Regions from separate parts of the Alteromonas sp. M12 genome, predicted to be linked through region 2. Evidence: predicted binding sites of a transcription regulator. Region 2 holds the regulator's gene; the other holds the start of a gene.
What was found. The regulator NrdR, encoded in region 2, represses ribonucleotide reductase genes. The targets are predictions, from matches to a motif close to AAACACNANATNTNGTGTTT.
Positions count from the first base shown of each region.

Region 1: nrdA (class 1a ribonucleoside-diphosphate reductase subunit alpha) is a predicted target of NrdR. The motif match lies at 4,663-4,682, and genes of this name have one in related genera.

Region 1 is NZ_CP144164.1:2,602,536-2,611,294, reverse strand. It holds gene VUI23_RS11165 (AEC family transporter) at 1-565, shown strand, start outside; gene yfaE (class I ribonucleotide reductase maintenance protein YfaE) at 662-931, opposite strand; gene nrdB (class Ia ribonucleoside-diphosphate reductase subunit beta) at 931-2,061, opposite strand; gene nrdA (class 1a ribonucleoside-diphosphate reductase subunit alpha) at 2,131-4,452, opposite strand; gene VUI23_RS11145 (HAD-IA family hydrolase) at 4,945-5,631, opposite strand; gene ubiG (bifunctional 2-polyprenyl-6-hydroxyphenol methylase/3-demethylubiquinol 3-O-methyltransferase UbiG) at 5,634-6,347, opposite strand; gene gyrA (DNA topoisomerase (ATP-hydrolyzing) subunit A) at 6,609-8,759, shown strand, end outside.
Region 2 is NZ_CP144164.1:1,359,699-1,368,457, forward strand. It holds gene glyA (serine hydroxymethyltransferase) at 1-820, shown strand, start outside; gene VUI23_RS05750 (rhodanese-like domain-containing protein) at 964-1,362, shown strand; gene VUI23_RS05755 (DUF6265 family protein) at 1,378-1,851, opposite strand; gene nrdR (transcriptional regulator NrdR) at 1,920-2,375, shown strand; gene ribD (bifunctional diaminohydroxyphosphoribosylaminopyrimidine deaminase/5-amino-6-(5-phosphoribosylamino)uracil reductase RibD) at 2,408-3,529, shown strand; gene VUI23_RS05770 (riboflavin synthase) at 3,569-4,231, shown strand; gene ribBA (bifunctional 3,4-dihydroxy-2-butanone-4-phosphate synthase/GTP cyclohydrolase II) at 4,280-5,377, shown strand; gene ribE (6,7-dimethyl-8-ribityllumazine synthase) at 5,443-5,916, shown strand; gene nusB (transcription antitermination factor NusB) at 5,920-6,351, shown strand; gene thiL (thiamine-phosphate kinase) at 6,353-7,318, shown strand; gene VUI23_RS05795 (phosphatidylglycerophosphatase A) at 7,315-7,803, shown strand; gene dxs (1-deoxy-D-xylulose-5-phosphate synthase) at 7,948-8,759, opposite strand, start outside.

The DNA of each region.
Region 1 (8,759 bases), 1.2 Mb from region 2:
AGCTATTGCGTCAATCTATTTGGCGGTAATAACCATATTGTTCAACGTCTTGTCAGTGGTGACGTTGTCGCGACACATGCATCAAAATGGCTCAAATGGGTTCGCTTCTATTTTCCTCAATATTGGTAAAAACCCGTTAATTATCTCTATTGTTTTAGGTGTGGCTGTTTCACTGTTGAATGTGCCTGTGCCTGAAATAGCGCTGCATACAGGTGAATACTTCGCTGGTATGACGCTGCCATTGGCTTTGTTATGTGCCGGAGCGTCTATTCGAATCAAGGAATTCCATTCTTCCTCGGTACTTTATTGGTCATCCGCTATGAAGTTAATAGTGCTTCCTTTGGTGATAACACTAGGTGGCGTTCTTATTGGGTTTAGAGGTGAGGAGCTTGGTGTCTTGTACCTTATGTGTGCGTCCCCCACAGCAGCGGCCAGTTATCCAATGGTACAAGCTATGCACGGTAATCATTACTTGGCTGCCGCCATCATTGCGGTGACCAGCATAGGCTCAATGTTAACCACTACTTTAGGTATATTTTTATTGAAAGTATTTGAATTAATTTAGGCGTTAACTGCTGGATTTTAGATGCTCAGCGGCTAATTGAAATTAACATGAGACTAGAGATTGAAGGATGATTTAATGGGTCTAACAACTGATAAACTATACAAGTTTAATTTTTATGTCTCCCAATGCTACCGAACAACAGGGTAGAAATTCGTCATCATCAATGTAGGCTAAAGGATCTGTCGTGTAGTCAATGTCACCATCTATTAGTTTACTTCTGCAAGCACCGCAAAATCCCTCTCGACAATGATAGTGAACTTCGATATTGCGCTTTTCCAAGCTTTCTAAAATAGTGTCTGATTGGTCTGTGAGGATAGGGGGGTGATCACCGTCAATGGTGATCACGTATTGTTTCTTCTCGGACATTAAAGATCGAAGTCGTCAAAGTCACTGGCATTTACTTCAGCGTCAATTTGACCGACCAAGTAAGAGCTTATTTCTGATTCTTGTGGGGCAACTTGTACGTTGTCAGAGTTGAGATAATTATTCATCCAAGGTAACGGATTGCTGGTGATATCAAAAGGTTGACCCATGCCAATAGCCGACATGCGATGATTGGCAATATATTCAACATATTGACACAATATTTCTTCATTCAAGCCAATCATTGAGCCTTGTGCAAATAAATATCCAGCCCATTGTTTTTCTTGTTCAACAGCTTGCATAAATATTTCTTTAGCTTGGTCTTTTAACTCTTCCGCTATTTCTGCCATTTCAGGATCATCTTTGCCTTTTTGCCAAAGATTAAGAATATGCTGCGTCGAGGTTAAATGTAGATTTTCATCTCGTGCAATAAGACGAATAATTTTCGAATTACCTTCCATTAATTCGCGCTCGGCAAATGCAAATGTACAAGCAAAGGAAACATAGAAACGTATGGCTTCTAGGGCATTGACAGAGTTCATACACAAATACAGTTTTTTCTTTAATTCACGCATAGTGATGGTGTAAGCAACTCCATCAATTGTGTGTACACCTTCACCCTGGGTTTGCCAAAGTTGAGTATAGAAAATCAAATCATCATAGTATTTTGATATATCACCTGCTCTTTGCTTGATTTGCTCATTGACAACAATATCATCAAAGATCGCGCTAGGATCGGTAAACAGGTTACGCAAAATGTGTGTGTAAGAACGTGAATGTATGGTTTCGAAAAATGACCATGTTTCTGTCCACGTTTCTAATTCAGGTAACGAAATAATTGGAAGAAATGCAATATTTGGGCTTCTTCCTTGAACCGAATCTAACAAAGTTTGATATTTTAAATTGGAAATAAAGATATGTTTTTCAGAGTCACTTAAAGACTGGAAATCAACCCGGTCTTTACTGACGTCAACTTCTTCTGGACGCCAGAAAAAACTAATTTGTTTTTCAATTAATTTTTCAAAAATACTGTGTTTTTGCTGGTCGTATCGAGCAACATTCACTGGATTGCCGAAAAACATAGGTTCCAATAAAGGATTCGTTGGTTTTTGATTAAAAGTGGTGTATTTCATTTACCGTCAGTACTCTGTGAGGTTTAACACTGGGTGGCGCGCAATACGCCACCAAACTTGGTTTTTGGTTTAGATCTTACATGCACCACCGGCACAATCATCATCTTCTTCCAAGACAACTTCTTGAGCCAAAGGTGTAGCGACTTCTTTTTTCAATTCAAGTTGTGAAGTGTCAGAAGCGCCATCTCGTGTATTGTGGTAATACAAGGTTTTAATACCCAATTTATAAGTGGTTAATAAGTCTTTTAACAACAATTTCATAGGTACTTTTCCGCCTTCGTATTTACCAGGATCGTAACTCGTATTGGCAGAAATCGTTTGATCGATAAATTTTTGCATGATGGCGCATAATTGCAGGTAACCATCGTTGGAATTGATATCCCAAAGCAATTCGTATTGCTCCTTCAATCTATCGTATTCAGGTACCACTTGTTTGAGTACGCCATCTTTTGAGGATTTAATACTAATATGCCCACGAGGTGGCTCTATACCATTTGTCGCATTGGATATCTGTGAAGACGTTTCTGACGGCATTAATGCTGATAACGTACTGTTTCGCAGCCCGTGTTCAACAATTTCTTTACGCAAGGATTCCCAGTCGTAATGAAGTGGCTCGTCACATACCTTATCCAAATCTTTTTTGTAGGTATCAATGGGCAATATACCTTGTGAATAGGTGGTTTCATTGAACTTAGGACAAGCACCTTTTTCTTTAGCTAGGTTATTTGAAGCTTTAAGAAGATAATACTGCATGGCTTCAAAGGTTCTGTGTATTAGCGCATTACCACTTCCATCTGAGTATTTTTTGCCATTTTTAGCCAAGTAGTAAGCAAAGTTAATGACACCTATACCCAAGGTTCTTCTATCAATTGACGCACGGTATGCAGCAGGGACTGGGTAATCTTGATAGTCTAACAAGCTATCCAGAGCGCGTACCGCTAAGTCAGCCATTTCTTCGAATTCGTCAAGGCTTTCAATTGCGCCGAGATTAAATGCAGATAAGGTACAAAGTGCGATTTCGCCATTTTCGTCGTTAATGTGCTGTAAAGGTTTGGTTGGAAGGGCAATCTCCAAACACAAGTTGCTTTGTCTAACCGGTGCAAGTTTCGGATTAAATGGACTGTGAGTATTACAGTGATCAACATTTTGCAGATAAATACGCCCTGTACTTGCACGCTCTTGCATAAATAAACTAAATAACTCTACTGCTCTGATTTTCTTTTTACGAATAGAATCATCTTGTTCGTACTTAACATATAAAGCTTCGAACTCATCTTGATCCGCAAAGAAGGCATCATAAAGCCCTGGTACATCGGAGGGGCTGAACAGCGTGATATGTTGATCCTTGATCATGCGTGTGTACATAAGTTTATTAAACTGAACACCGTAATCGAGATGTCTAACTCGATTTTCTTCAACACCGCGGTTATTTTTAAGTACCAATAAAGATTCTACTTCTAAGTGCCATACCGGATAAAATAAGGTTGCTGCGCCGCCTCGAACACCACCTTGAGAGCAACTTTTCACCGCGGTTTGGAAGTATTTATAAAATGGGATACAACCGGTGTGGTAAGCCTCACCACCGCGAATTTCACTGCCTAGAGCACGAATACGCCCAGCATTTACGCCGATACCAGCTCGTTGACTAACGTATTTTACGATCGCGCTGGCAGTCGCGTTGATCGAATCTAGGCTGTCGCCAGCTTCTATCAATACACAAGAACTAAATTGACGGGTAGGGGTTCTAACGCCCGACATAATTGGCGTAGGCAAAGAAATTTTAAATAATGATGTGGCATCATAGAAACGTTTTACATAATCTAAACGTGTGTCTTTTGGATAGTTAGCGAACAAACACGCTGCCACTAAAATATACAAAAATTGGGCACTTTCGTAGATTTCACCGGTCACGCGATTCTGAACTAAATATTTGCCTTCCAGTTGTTTAACTGCTGCATAACTGAAGTTCATGTCGCGCCAATGATCCATATATTGATCTAGTTCATTCAGCTCTTGCTCTGAGTAGTCTTCTAAAATGTGTTGGTCATATTTTCCCTTAGCAACCATCTCTTTTACGTGAGTAAGCAAAGTAGGTGGTTCAAACTGACCATAGGCTTTTTTACGCAGATGGAAAACGGCTAAACGAGCTGCAAGATATTGATAATCAGGTGTATCAGTAGAAATTAAGTCTGCTGCTGATTTGATCAAGGTCTCATGAATGTCTTCGGTTTTGATACCATCATAAAATTGAATGTGAGCTTTGATTTCAACTTGAGAAACTGAAACATTTTTTAGGCCTTTGGCCGCCCAAGTTATGACTTTGTGAATTTTGTCCAAATTTAAGACTTCACGTTCACCATCGCGTTTCGTGACATTTAGAGAGTTATTCATGTATTTGATAGCCGTATAAGATAATTAGCGCCCCATGCTCTGAAAAATAAAATTTAACGAACACATTGTTTTTGTATATTAACGTTTTAAATTCTAGCCACACTTCATGGAGTAAATTGATCGCATTGAAAAGCGTTTACTTCCGGTTATTTTTTAGAATAGTTAGAAAAAATGTGACGAGCACAAGATAGAGGTGTTTACCTCTATTTGCAACCCAATATGTGGTGGTTTTATCGCCAAAAAAACTCAACCAATTGATATGTTAGTATTGACTAACTTAGAAGCTGCATTAGCGAATGAGTTAAGCCGAATGCAAGCAAATTTTAGATTAAATTAAAAAGTTAAATTATTTTTGAAGGACAAAATCTATTTTTAGAATATCACGATATATAGTGTTTAAAATCTCAACTGTCACTATATCTGGTATTCTTTATGCTTCCCCCTGTTCATTTATGAAATGTGAGAGTGACATAAATTTGATGAATTTTGTGCCTAGGTTAGATCGTGTAACTGACTGAACTGACTTATCTCAAAGTCTGCTTTCCAATTAACCACTTCTTGTTGATCTTTAATGTAACCATAGAGCGCCGCGACACTAACCATATTTGCGTTACGGGCGGCTTCAATATCTCTAAGCGCGTCACCAACATATAAGGTATTTTGTGGATTCAATTCAAGCACTCTGGCGGCTTCTAAAAGCGGCAGAGGATGGGGTTTACGTTTAATATAAGTGTCGCCACTGATGATAATCCCGCAACTTTGCATAATTGGGAAGTGGGTCAGTAATTGCGTGGTTAAAAATCCAGGTTTGTTAGTGACAATCCCCCAAGGAATAGCATTTTGATTCAGAAACTCTAAGCTATCTTCAACCCCTTCAAAGCAGGTTGTATCAACACAAACATTCTGTTCGTAATGGTCAAGAAGCATTTGTCTGCATTTCTGCAACGCTTGCTTTGACAGGGCTTCAAAATCCTCTGCAAACCCCAATTTTAACAAACCAAGGGCACCGTCTGATGCAACACAGCGGTATTCCTGAGGCTGGCAGGCTGGGCGATCATAATGGGCAAGCACATGATTAAGGGCATTACCCAAATCAGCCGCGGTGTCTAACAAGGTGCCATCCAAATCAAATAAAATGCCAGCGTACTTGTCATTAAATAAATTGTTTTTCGAGACCATCTTTACACTTCACTTTTCTGGCAATGCACAATGTAATTTACATCAACGTTTTGTTCAGAAAGGTAATATTGTTTGGAAAAGGGGTTCATATGCAAACCTGTCATGTGTTTAGTGATTAAATCTGTGCTATCGACCCAACTTAATAATTCAGAGGGTTGGATAAACTTCTCATACTCATGGGTGCCCTTAGGAACCAGGTTCAACACTTTTTCTGCGCCAACAATAGCCATCAAATAGGATTTCAGGTTTCGATTCAATGTGGAGAAAAACACATCACCGCCAGGCTTAACTAACGCAGCACAAGCTCGTACAATTGAGGCCGGATCTGGCACATGCTCTAACATCTCAAGACAAGTCACGATGTCAAATTGATTGGCATGCTGCTCAGCCATTTGTTCAGCAGTGATTTGTTGGTAGCTTACTTTTACACCGGATTCTAAACCGTGAAGTCGCGCTACTTCTAAGGATTCAGAAGCCATATCAATACCGGTAACTTGTGCTCCTTGCTTAGCTAAATACTCTGATAAAATACCGCCGCCGCATCCAACATCAATAATGCTTTTGTCGAACACCCCGTTAGTCCGTTGCTGAATGTAATCTGCTCTTAGCGGATTAATTTCATGCAAAGGCTTAAATTCACCTTCTAAATCCCACCACCTAGACGCTAAAGCCGAAAACTTATCTATTTCTGCAGCGTCTACGTTTTGATTGGTCATTGTTCACTCCTTTTTCATCTGTTTGCTATTATAAGCTGTCATTAATTTAGATAACCAGACCTTTATACCCGAAGATATGCTAAATAATTGTTTGATTGCACACTATATAAGCTAATCACGGCTATTTATTTTGTTTTCTCGGTGGTAGAATCTACAGTCGATTTAGAACCCACTATAACTATAAGTGAAGTCGAACTTTTCAAACTGACTTGACCAGTTTCATCAGTAGATTCAGATAATAATTTAGGGACAAGGCTGTATATGACAGACAATGCCAACGAAATTCTCCCCATTAATATAGAGGAAGAACTTAAAAATTCTTACCTCGACTATGCAATGAGTGTCATTGTTGGACGTGCACTACCGGATGTGCGTGATGGGTTAAAACCTGTTCACCGCCGCGTATTGTTCGCCATGAATGAGTTGAAAAACGATTATAATAAACCGTACAAAAAATCCGCTCGTGTAGTAGGTGACGTGATTGGTAAATATCACCCTCACGGTGATACTGCTGTTTACGACACCATTGTTCGTATGGCGCAGCCATTTTCCTTGCGATATATGCTAGTTGACGGCCAAGGTAACTTTGGTTCTGTTGACGGTGACTCCGCAGCTGCGATGCGTTATACCGAAGTGAGAATGGCTAAAATAGCCCATGAACTTCTCGCCGATTTAGAAAAAGAAACCGTTGATTTTGTACCTAACTATGACGGTACAGAACATATTCCAGACGTACTACCCACCCGCGTACCTAACTTATTAGTTAACGGTTCTTCAGGTATTGCGGTAGGTATGGCGACTAATATTCCACCGCATAACTTAACTGAAGTTGTGAATGGCTGTATCGCACTTATCGATAATCCCGATATGACCATCGAAGAAATCATGACTCACATTCCAGGTCCTGATTTCCCAACTGCAGCATTAATCAGTGGTCGTAAAGGCATTGATGATGCGTATCGCACAGGTCGCGGTAAAATCTACATGCGCGCACGCGCTGAGATTGAAACTGAAGATAGCGGTAAAGAAACCATTATCGTGCACGAAATTCCTTACCAAGTTAACAAAGCAAGGTTAATTGAAAAAATTGCTGAACTGGTAAAAGAAAAGAAAATAGAAGGTATATCTGCTTTACGTGACGAGTCTGATAAAGACGGTATGCGTATTGTTGTTGAAGTGAAACGCAATGAATCAGCAGAAGTACTGTTAAACCATTTATATGCTCAAACACAGTTACAAACTGTATTTGGTATTAATATGGTAGCCTTGGATAACAACCAGCCTCGCGTATTTAATCTAAAAGACATTTTAGAAGCCTTTGTTCTGCATCGCAGAGAAGTGGTTACCCGTCGTACGGTTTATGAGTTGAAAAAAGCCCGTGACCGTGCCCATATCCTTGAAGGTTTAGCGATTGCCCTGGTTAATATCGATGAAATCATCGAGTTAATTAAAGCCTCGCAAAGTCCAAGTGACGCTAAAGCATCTTTGGTCGCTCGTGGTTGGGCGTTAGGTGATGTGGCTGAAATGCTAGCTCGCGCTGGTGATGATGCGGCTCGTCCTGATTGGCTTGAACCTCAATTCGGTATTTCCGAAGGCGAATATTTCTTAACTGAGCAGCAAGCTCAGGCAATTTTGGACTTACGTCTACATAAACTAACAGGTTTAGAACACGACAAAATCTTAGCTGAATATAAAGATCTATTAGACGTTATCGCTGAACTATTACGCATTTTGTCTAGTTCAGAACGTTTGATGGAAGTGATCAGAGAAGAGCTTGAGTTAATTCGTGACGAATATGGTGATGAAAGACGCACTGAAATTACCGCCGCTACACACGACATCGACATGGAAGATCTTATCGAACGTGAAGATGTAGTAGTGACACTTTCTCGTGAAGGTTACGTGAAGTATCAGAAACTTTCTGACTACGAAGCGCAGCGACGTGGTGGTAAAGGTAAATCTGCGACTAAAATGAAGAACGAAGACTTCATTGAAAAGTTATTGGTTGCTAATACCCACGACCATATTTTGTGCTTCTCAACCCGTGGCCGCTTATATTGGTTGAAAGTATATCAATTACCATTCGCTAGTCGTAACGCTCGTGGACGTCCAATCGTTAATATTCTTCCACTAGAAGAAGGTGAACGTATTACTGCTATTTTACCAATTCAAGAATTTGAAGAAGGTAAATTTGTATTAATGGCAACTGCAAACGGTACAGTTAAAAAGACCGCACTTTCTCAATATTCACGTCCTCGTTCAAACGGTATCATTGCGGTCAACTTAAACGAAGGTGATGAATTAATTGGCGTTGATATTACAGACGGTGAAAGCGACATTATGTTGTTCTCAGATGCAGGTAAAGTAGTTCGTTTTAACGAAAAACAACGTGATTCTGAAACCGGTGAAGTA
Region 2 (8,759 bases):
TCTAAATGAAGCGACTGGCGAAATTGATATGCAGCAAGTGGAAGATTTAGCACTTGAGCATAAACCGAAAATGATTATTGGTGGCTTCTCTGCATATTCAGGTATTGTTGATTGGCAGAAGTTCCGTGAGATTGCCGATAAAGTGGGTGCTTTCTTGTTGGTTGATATGGCACATGTTGCTGGATTGGTGGCTGCTGGGATTTATCCTAATCCATTACCCCATGCACATGTCGTAACCACTACTACCCATAAAACGTTAGCTGGTCCTCGTGGTGGATTGATTCTATCTGCTTGTGGTGACGAAACTATTTACAAAAAATTGAATAGTTCTGTATTTCCAGGTAATCAAGGTGGTCCTTTGTGTCACGTGATTGCAGCAAAAGCAGTAGCCTTTAAAGAAGCCCTAGAACCAGAATTTAAAGAATATCAAAAGCAAGTTGTCGTAAATGCCAAAGCTATGGTTAGCGTAATGCAAGAGCGTGGCTATAAAATTGTTTCGGATGGAACAGATAACCATCTGTTTTTGCTGGATTTAATTGATAAAGATATTACTGGTAAAGATGCCGATGCTGCATTGGGTAGTGCCAATATCACAGTCAACAAAAATTCGGTACCAAATGATCCTCGCTCTCCTTTTGTAACCAGTGGCTTGCGTATTGGCTCTCCAGCAATTACCCGTCGCGGGTTTGGCGAACAGGAAGCTAAACAAGTGGCAAATTGGATTAGTGATGTGCTTGATGATATTGAAAGTGCGGAAACTATTGCTAGAGTTAAAAAAGAAGTGATTGAATTATGTGAGAAATTCCCCGTTTACGGTTAATTTCTAACACTCTACTACATATAGCCGCTGTTTATCAGCGGCTTTTTTTTGTCTTAGAATCATCGAATATTGGCTTACTAGCTACTTTGCCTTTGCCCTTAAGTTGCTGATAATAAAACTCACTTTTGTTAGAGGAGTAATATATGTCATCAGTAGTATCACGAATACCTGCCGCGTCAGTTGACATCGCAAAGGCCCATTTTGCACATTTATTAAGTTTAGAAACGGATTGTTGGGATACACATTTTGCCATCAGCAATAACCGTCAAGATTTTGTGTTGCTGGATGTGCGAAGTTTAGTGCTTTTCAAACAAGGCCATTTACCCAACGCGATAAACTTACCCCACAAAAACATCAACTCTGAGACAATCCAAACTTACCCTAATGAAACCTTATTTGTGGTGTATTGTGCTGGCCCTCATTGCAATGGCGCTGACAAGGCCGCTCTTAAATTAGCTGAATTGGGGCGACCAGTGAAAAAACTCATTGGTGGGGTAACAGGTTGGTTAGACGAAGGATTTGAATTAGTCACTGAAGAGTAAATCACTTGCCAAAGACTAATTGGCACTTGGTTTTAATTGGTAGTGCACCTTAAACCCTCTGCCATTGTTACCTGACACATTTACTAACAGGGTGTTTTCCGTACGTAAATATTCTATTTGCTTTGGAAAATCGTGATTTGGATTTTCAAAGGTAACGGTATTTGCTGTGCAGTTTTTCGCTCTAAAGGCCACTGGTAAGCTATTGTGGCCAACTTTTGCTAAATAAAATATCTCTGTTTGCATTTGTACTAAACGCATACTTTCTTGTTGCTTGAGTTTTCCTGATGCATCTCGGCTGCTGCCTGTTCCTGTTAAGGTGTCGTCGCTTATTTTCAACCAACTTTCTTGGGTATTGCCATCTGGCGTCGTTTGCCAGTTCCCCACAAGCCATTGCAGTTGGGTTAGGGAAACACATTTCGAATCAGCAGCCTCTACGTGCGCATTAAATATAATTATCACTATTGATAATAGATAAATTAGACGTTGCATATATCACCTTTTGACTTTTTTATGCTAGTTTAGCGAGCATCTGTAGATAGTGAAAAGAAAATAAGTCTATGTTTTGTCCTTTCTGCTCTGAACAAGAAACTAAAGTTATCGATTCCCGATTGGTTGCCGAAGGTCATCAGGTGCGCCGCAGACGAGAGTGCACCGCTTGTCATGAGCGCTTTACTACCTTTGAAATTGCAGAGTTAGTGATGCCTAGAGTGGTTAAGCGCGACGGTTCAAGAGAGCCGTTTAATGAAGATAAATTGCGCGCCGGTTTATTGCGAGCATTAGAGAAACGCCCCGTAAGCACTGAAAAAGTGGAACATTGTATTAGTCAGTTGAAGTCATCTTTGCGCGCAACAGGAGAGCGGGAAATTAGCAGCGAATTCTTGGGCAGCTTGATCATGGATGCGCTCAAAGAGCTAGATAAAGTCGCCTACGTGCGTTTTGCATCGGTTTACCGTTCATTCGAAGATATTCGTGAGTTTGGTGAAGAAATTGCCAAATTAGGTGAAAAGCCTTAATTTTTTTATCCGCTTAGCGAAATTGGTACAAAATGTCTGCCTATAATTTTTCAAATTTAGACCATCATTTAATGAGCATCGCTCTAAAGTTGGCCAGCAAAGGTCAATTTACTACGACACCAAATCCCAATGTCGGCTGTGTTATTGCGAATCAAAATGGGGATGTACTAGGTCAAGGATGGCACCATAAAGCAGGCACTCCTCATGCTGAAGTACATGCTCTTAAACAAGCAGGTGACAAAGCACTAGGCGCGACCGCTTATGTTACTTTAGAGCCTTGTAGTCATTTTGGCAAAACTCCTCCTTGCGCTGATGCGTTAATTCACGCCGGTGTGAAACGTGTGGTTGCTGCTATGGTTGATCCCAACCCGAAAGTCGCGGGAAGTGGATTAAAACGTTTATCTGAACAAGGTATCGATGTCTCCCATGGTCTAATGACAGAGCAGGCTGAACTATTAAATCGCGGTTTTATAAAACGGATGAAATATAATCGTCCGTGGCTCACAGTGAAACTAGCCGCAAGCCTTGATGGTAAAACAGCATTAGCGAATGGTCATAGTCAATGGATTACGGGGGCGGCGGCGCGCTCTGATGTGCAAGAACATCGAGCTAGGAGCTGCGCCATATTGTCTGGTTCCGGAACGGTTTTAGCCGATAATCCAAGTCTAAATGTAAGATATAACGAATTAAGTCATGCCAAAACGTGGATAACTGAATCTGAACTTCGGCAACCCCTGCGAATTATTTTAGATGGTAAAAACCAACTTACTGATAATTTAAAAATGTTTGATCTTGATGGTCGAAATCTAATTATAAATCGCAAACATAACCCTTCAATAAGAGCCAGCGTAGAACAAGTCCAAATAAATAGCCTAGGCAATAAACTTGATTTACAAGCCATGTTACAAATTTTGTCTGAAAGACAATTAAATGAAGTTTGGGTAGAGGCTGGTGGCCGGCTTGCAGGGGCGTTAGTTCAACAAGACTTAGTAGATGAGTTGATTTTATATCAAGCGCCCAAACTATTGGGGGATAAAGGTCAAAATTTGTTTGTGATGGATGAACTGACACAAATGAATCAAGCTAAAATGTTACGATGGTCCACTGTTCGTATGGTCGGTGATGATTTGAAAATGGTCGCACATTTTAAATAACTGACTCAATTGAAATTTTTGCAAATATCGGATGACAAAATGTTTACTGGAATAATAGAAGATGTAGGTCATATCGCAAAATTGCAACCCAAGGGTGATGATATTCGCCTTACCGTTGCAGTGAATAAGTTAGATATGTCAGACGTGGCATTAGGTGACAGTATCGCCACCAATGGTGTGTGTTTAACCGTTGTGGATTTTTCAGATAAACATTACAGCGTTGATGTCTCTCCTGAAACCATCAAACGTTCTGGTTTTGCTAACTACACTGTGGGCGACAAAGTAAACCTTGAGAAAGCCATGCAGGCAAGCTCTCGCTTTGGCGGCCATATTGTCAGTGGTCATGTGGATGGTGTGGGAAAAATCGTGGCCATTAATCCGATTGACCGTTGGTTAGAAATCTGGATTCAAGCACCCGATGAATTAGCTAAATACATATCTGAAAAAGGCTCCATTACAATTGATGGTGTTAGCTTAACTGTCAATGACGTGGATGGAGCTAAGTTTATGCTCACGTTAATTCCACATACCTTACAAGAAACAATTATCGGTAATTACCAAGTTGGAAGTTTAGTTAATCTAGAAGTGGACTTGATTGCTCGCTATCTGGAGCGTTTGATATTAGGTGATAAAGCCGCACACAGTCAGAATAAATCAGGCATAGATCTGCAATTTTTGGCTGAAAACGGCTATTTGAAGTAAACCAAATTTAATCTATTAAAATACACAAAATACAGAGTACCCTACACAATGGCATTACATAGCATCGAAGAAATAATCGAAGACATCAAACAGGGCAAAATGGTGATCCTGATGGATGATGAAGATCGTGAAAATGAAGGCGATCTGATTATGGCCGCAGAATATGCGACTCCTGAGGCTATCAATTTTATGGTCACCCATGCTCGAGGGTTGGTGTGTTTGCCAATGACAGCAGAACGCTGTCAGCATTTGAATTTACCATTAATGGTCGATAACAATAGTGCCCAATTTTCTACTAATTTCACCGTTTCAATTGAAGCCGCTAAGGGAGTTACTACTGGGATTTCTGCGGCGGATCGAGCGCAAACTATTTTGGCTGCCGTCAACAAAAATGCAAAAGCAGAAGATATTGTTCAGCCTGGCCATATTTTTCCGTTAATTGCCAAAGAGGGTGGTGTACTCAATAGAGCGGGCCACACTGAAGCAGGAGTAGACTTAGCAAGATTAGCTGGTGCAGAACCTGCTTCGGTTATCGTCGAAATCTTAAATGAAGATGGCACTATGGCACGAAGACCTGAACTAGAATTATTTGCTGAAAAGCATAATTTGAAAATGGGTACCATTGCCGATTTAATCGAATATAGAAACCTCAATGAAACGACCATAGAACAAGTCGCTAGTTGCAAATTGCCCACTCGCTACGGCGAGTTTGATTTACATACCTTTAAAGATGTCATTGATGACCAAGTGCATTTTGCTTTATGTAAAGGCAAAATCGACAGTGACAATCCTACCTTGGTTAGAGTGCACTTACATAATACGTTTAACGATTTATTTGCATCTGAACGCTCTGCCCAGCGCAGCATGGGGTTGCACGAGGCGATGCAAAAAATCGCCGATGAAGGAGGCGTTTTGGTGCTATTGGGTAAGCAAGAAGATCTGATTGCGCAGGTAAAACAATTTGAAGCCGAAGATCAAGGCAGAAGTGCGGCTGCAGCTAAATATCAAGGCACTTCACGAACCGTTGGAGTGGGAAGTCAAATTCTCGCTACCCTAGGGGTGCGTAAGATGCGTTTGCTAAGCAAACCTAAGAAATATCACGCCTTATCGGGTTTTGGTCTAGAAGTTGTCGATTACGTATATTAATCCATTTGGGTTTCCATGGCGTTGTGCTATAATCCGCGCCGTTTTTCTTACAGGGCTTCACAAACATGAATATCATTGAAGGTAATGTTCGCGCAACCGGCAAAAAGTTTGCGCTGGTTGTATCTCGGTTTAACAGTTTTGTTGTTGAGAGCTTAGTTGACGGAGCATTAGACACTCTAGAACGTGTGGGTGAAGTGAGTGATCAAGACATTACTTTGGTTCGAGTTCCCGGTGCTTATGAGCTTCCCATCGTAGCTAAAAAATTAGCTGAGCAAAAAAAATACGATGCTATTATTGCCTTAGGTGCTGTTATCCGTGGCGGTACCCCCCATTTTGATTTTGTTGCTGGCGAATGTAATAAAGGTCTAGCACAGGTTTCATTGGAATACGGCATACCGGTTTCTTTCGGTGTAATCACTACTGACAGCATTGAACAAGCAATCGAACGTTCAGGCACCAAAGCAGGTAACAAGGGCGCTGATGCGGCCATGGGTGCACTGGAAATGGTAAATGTCATCGCGCAAATTGAAGAGGCATAATCCGTGAAGCCATCTGCACGTAGAAAAGCAAGAGAGCTTGCGGTACAAGCCGTTTACTCTTGGCAAATGAGCAAAAACCCAGTGGAGCAAATCGAACTGGGAATTGCCACAAGCACAAATATGGAAAAAGTCGATATGGCATATTTCCAAGAATTGTTGCGAAATGTTGTCAAAGATAGTGAAAACCTTGATAAAACGATCAAACCATACCTTGGGCGTTTACCAGAAGAACTTGATGTGGTGGAAAAAGCTATTCTGCGCATTGCAACCTATGAACTTACCGCACGTATTGATGTCCCTTACAAGGTAGTGATAAACGAAGCTATCGAATTGGCGAAATCTTTCGGTGCGGACGAAAGCCATAAGTTTGTAAACGGTGTGCTTGATAAAGCAATTAAAACCCTCAGAAAACACGAATTATCTTCAAAAGAGTAACGTGAAAGAATTTGATATTATTGATCGCTTTTTTAAACAAGAGCGAGAGTCGCGTAAAGACGTAATTCAGGGCATTGGGGATGATTGTGCAATCACTCGTGTGCCTGAAGGCCTTAACCTTGCCATCACCACTGATACATTAATTAGTGGCGTGCACTTTCCCGTGGATACGCCACCTGAAGCGATTGCGCATAAAGCATTGGCGGTTAATTTAAGTGATCTGGCGGCTATGGGGGCGGAGCCAGCTTGGTTTAGTTTGTCCCTATCTCTCCCTAATATAGACGAAGCTTGGTTAGAGGCTTTTTCACAATCCCTATTTGAAGTATCTAAATACTACTCAATACAATTAATTGGCGGTGATACTGTACAAGGTCCATTGGCAATTACCATTACAGCTCACGGTTTTGTTCCGAATGAACATGCGTTAATGCGCAGCACTGCTAAACCTGGCGACTTAGTATATGTTACTGGCACCATAGGTGATGCAGGAGCCGGACTAGATATTAAATTGGGCAAACTCGATAGTTCTGAACTTGCTGCTAATTACTTATTAAACCGACTAAATTATCCTGCACCAAGATTGCTGGCTGGAACGGCGTTACGACGCACGGCAAGCTCTTGTATTGATATATCTGACGGCCTAGTGCAAGACCTGCAACATATTCTTAATGCATCTGAATGTGGTGCTAAAATCCACGTGAAAAATCTTCCCTTATCAGTGGCCCTCAAAGAAACGGTCGATTTAGAGCAAGCAATCCAATATGCACTCAGTTCAGGTGATGACTATGAGCTTTTGTTTACTGTTAATGAAGAACAAAAGGGCAATTTAGAAACTGCTTTGGCTAACGCAAATATTAATGCAACTTGCATTGGTCAACTTACCGGCGTAAAACGAAAGCTTGAATTGGTTTTTGATGATGAGCCTTATGAGCAACAGGGTGCATGTTTTGAGCACTTTAGCGTTTGAACGCTGAACAACGAAGCCGAGTTACGCTGAGTAACCCAGCACATTTTTTGGCTTTAGGAGCAGGGTCAGGCCTTGCCTCTAAAATGCCTGGAACATTTGGTACCCTTGCCGCTGTACCACTTGTTTGCTTGCTGCTAGAAACCGTCTCCTTGAATGTTTATCTATTTCTATGTCTGATAGCCAGTGTTGCCGGTATCTGGATTTGCGGCAAAACTGCCGATGATATGGGTGTACACGATGATTCATCTATCGTTTGGGATGAAGTGGCAGGCATGATGATTACTATGATTGCGGTGCCTTTGAGCTGGCAGACTATGCTGGTGGGGTTTGTATTGTTCCGTGTTTTCGATATTCTCAAACCATGGCCAATAAGCTACTTAGATAAACATGTTCACGGTGGTTTTGGTATTATGGCCGACGATGTGTTGGCGGGAATCGCTGCTTTTGCTAGTCTACATTTGCTACTGCACTTCGGGGTTCTATAGCTCGTTACTTTTAACGTCTTGTTCTTCCACTATTTCCAGCTTCTATAAATTTATCTGAATCTTTGCCGCCACTGTCACTTAGCTTATAAGACCCTAGCAACATCAAATAACTGGCTAATTAAATAGCCAGTTAAAAGTCAGTGATTAGTCTAAAAATTCTCTTACTTTGGCAACAATACCAGCACCGTCTAATTGCAACTCTTTATACATCTCTTGTTGCGTTCCTTGCATGATGAACTCATCAGGTAAGCCTATTTGCAGTAACTTGCTCGTGTACTTTTGACTGAGTAAATATTCTGCCACTGCACTGCCTGCACCACCCGTAATTGCGCCATCTTCAAGGCTTACAAATAGCTCAAAATCCTTGGCTAATGAATCGATTATGTTGCTATCCAAAGGTTTTACAAAGCGCATATCTACCATAGTCGCTCCTAATTCTTCCGCCGCTTCAATAGCATAGGGCAGCAAGGTACCGAAATTCAAAATAGCTACTTTATTACCATGTCTGAGCGTCCGCGATTGACCAATTTTAATTTCGCTCATGGTTTTTTCAATTTTAGCACCAACCCCAGTACCTCGCGGATAACGTACCGCCGCGGGTTGATTTAGTTTGTGGCCGGTGTACAGCATTTGACGGCACTCGTTCTCGTCAGAAGGGGCCATAATAATTAAGTTCGGAATACAGCGCATAAAGGGGATATCAAAGGCGCCTTGATGGGTTGGACCATCGGCACCGACCAAACCAGCGCGGTCTACGGCAAAAAGCACCGGAAGGTTTTGCAATGCTACGTCATGAATTAACTGATCATAAGCTCGCTGTAAGAATGTTGAATAAATTGCTACAACTGGATTGAGCCCTTCTTTGGCTAAACCTGCAGCGAAGGTTACTGAATGTTGTTCGGCAATGGCCACATCAAAGTACTGTTCTGGAAATTCTTGAGAGAATTTGACCATAC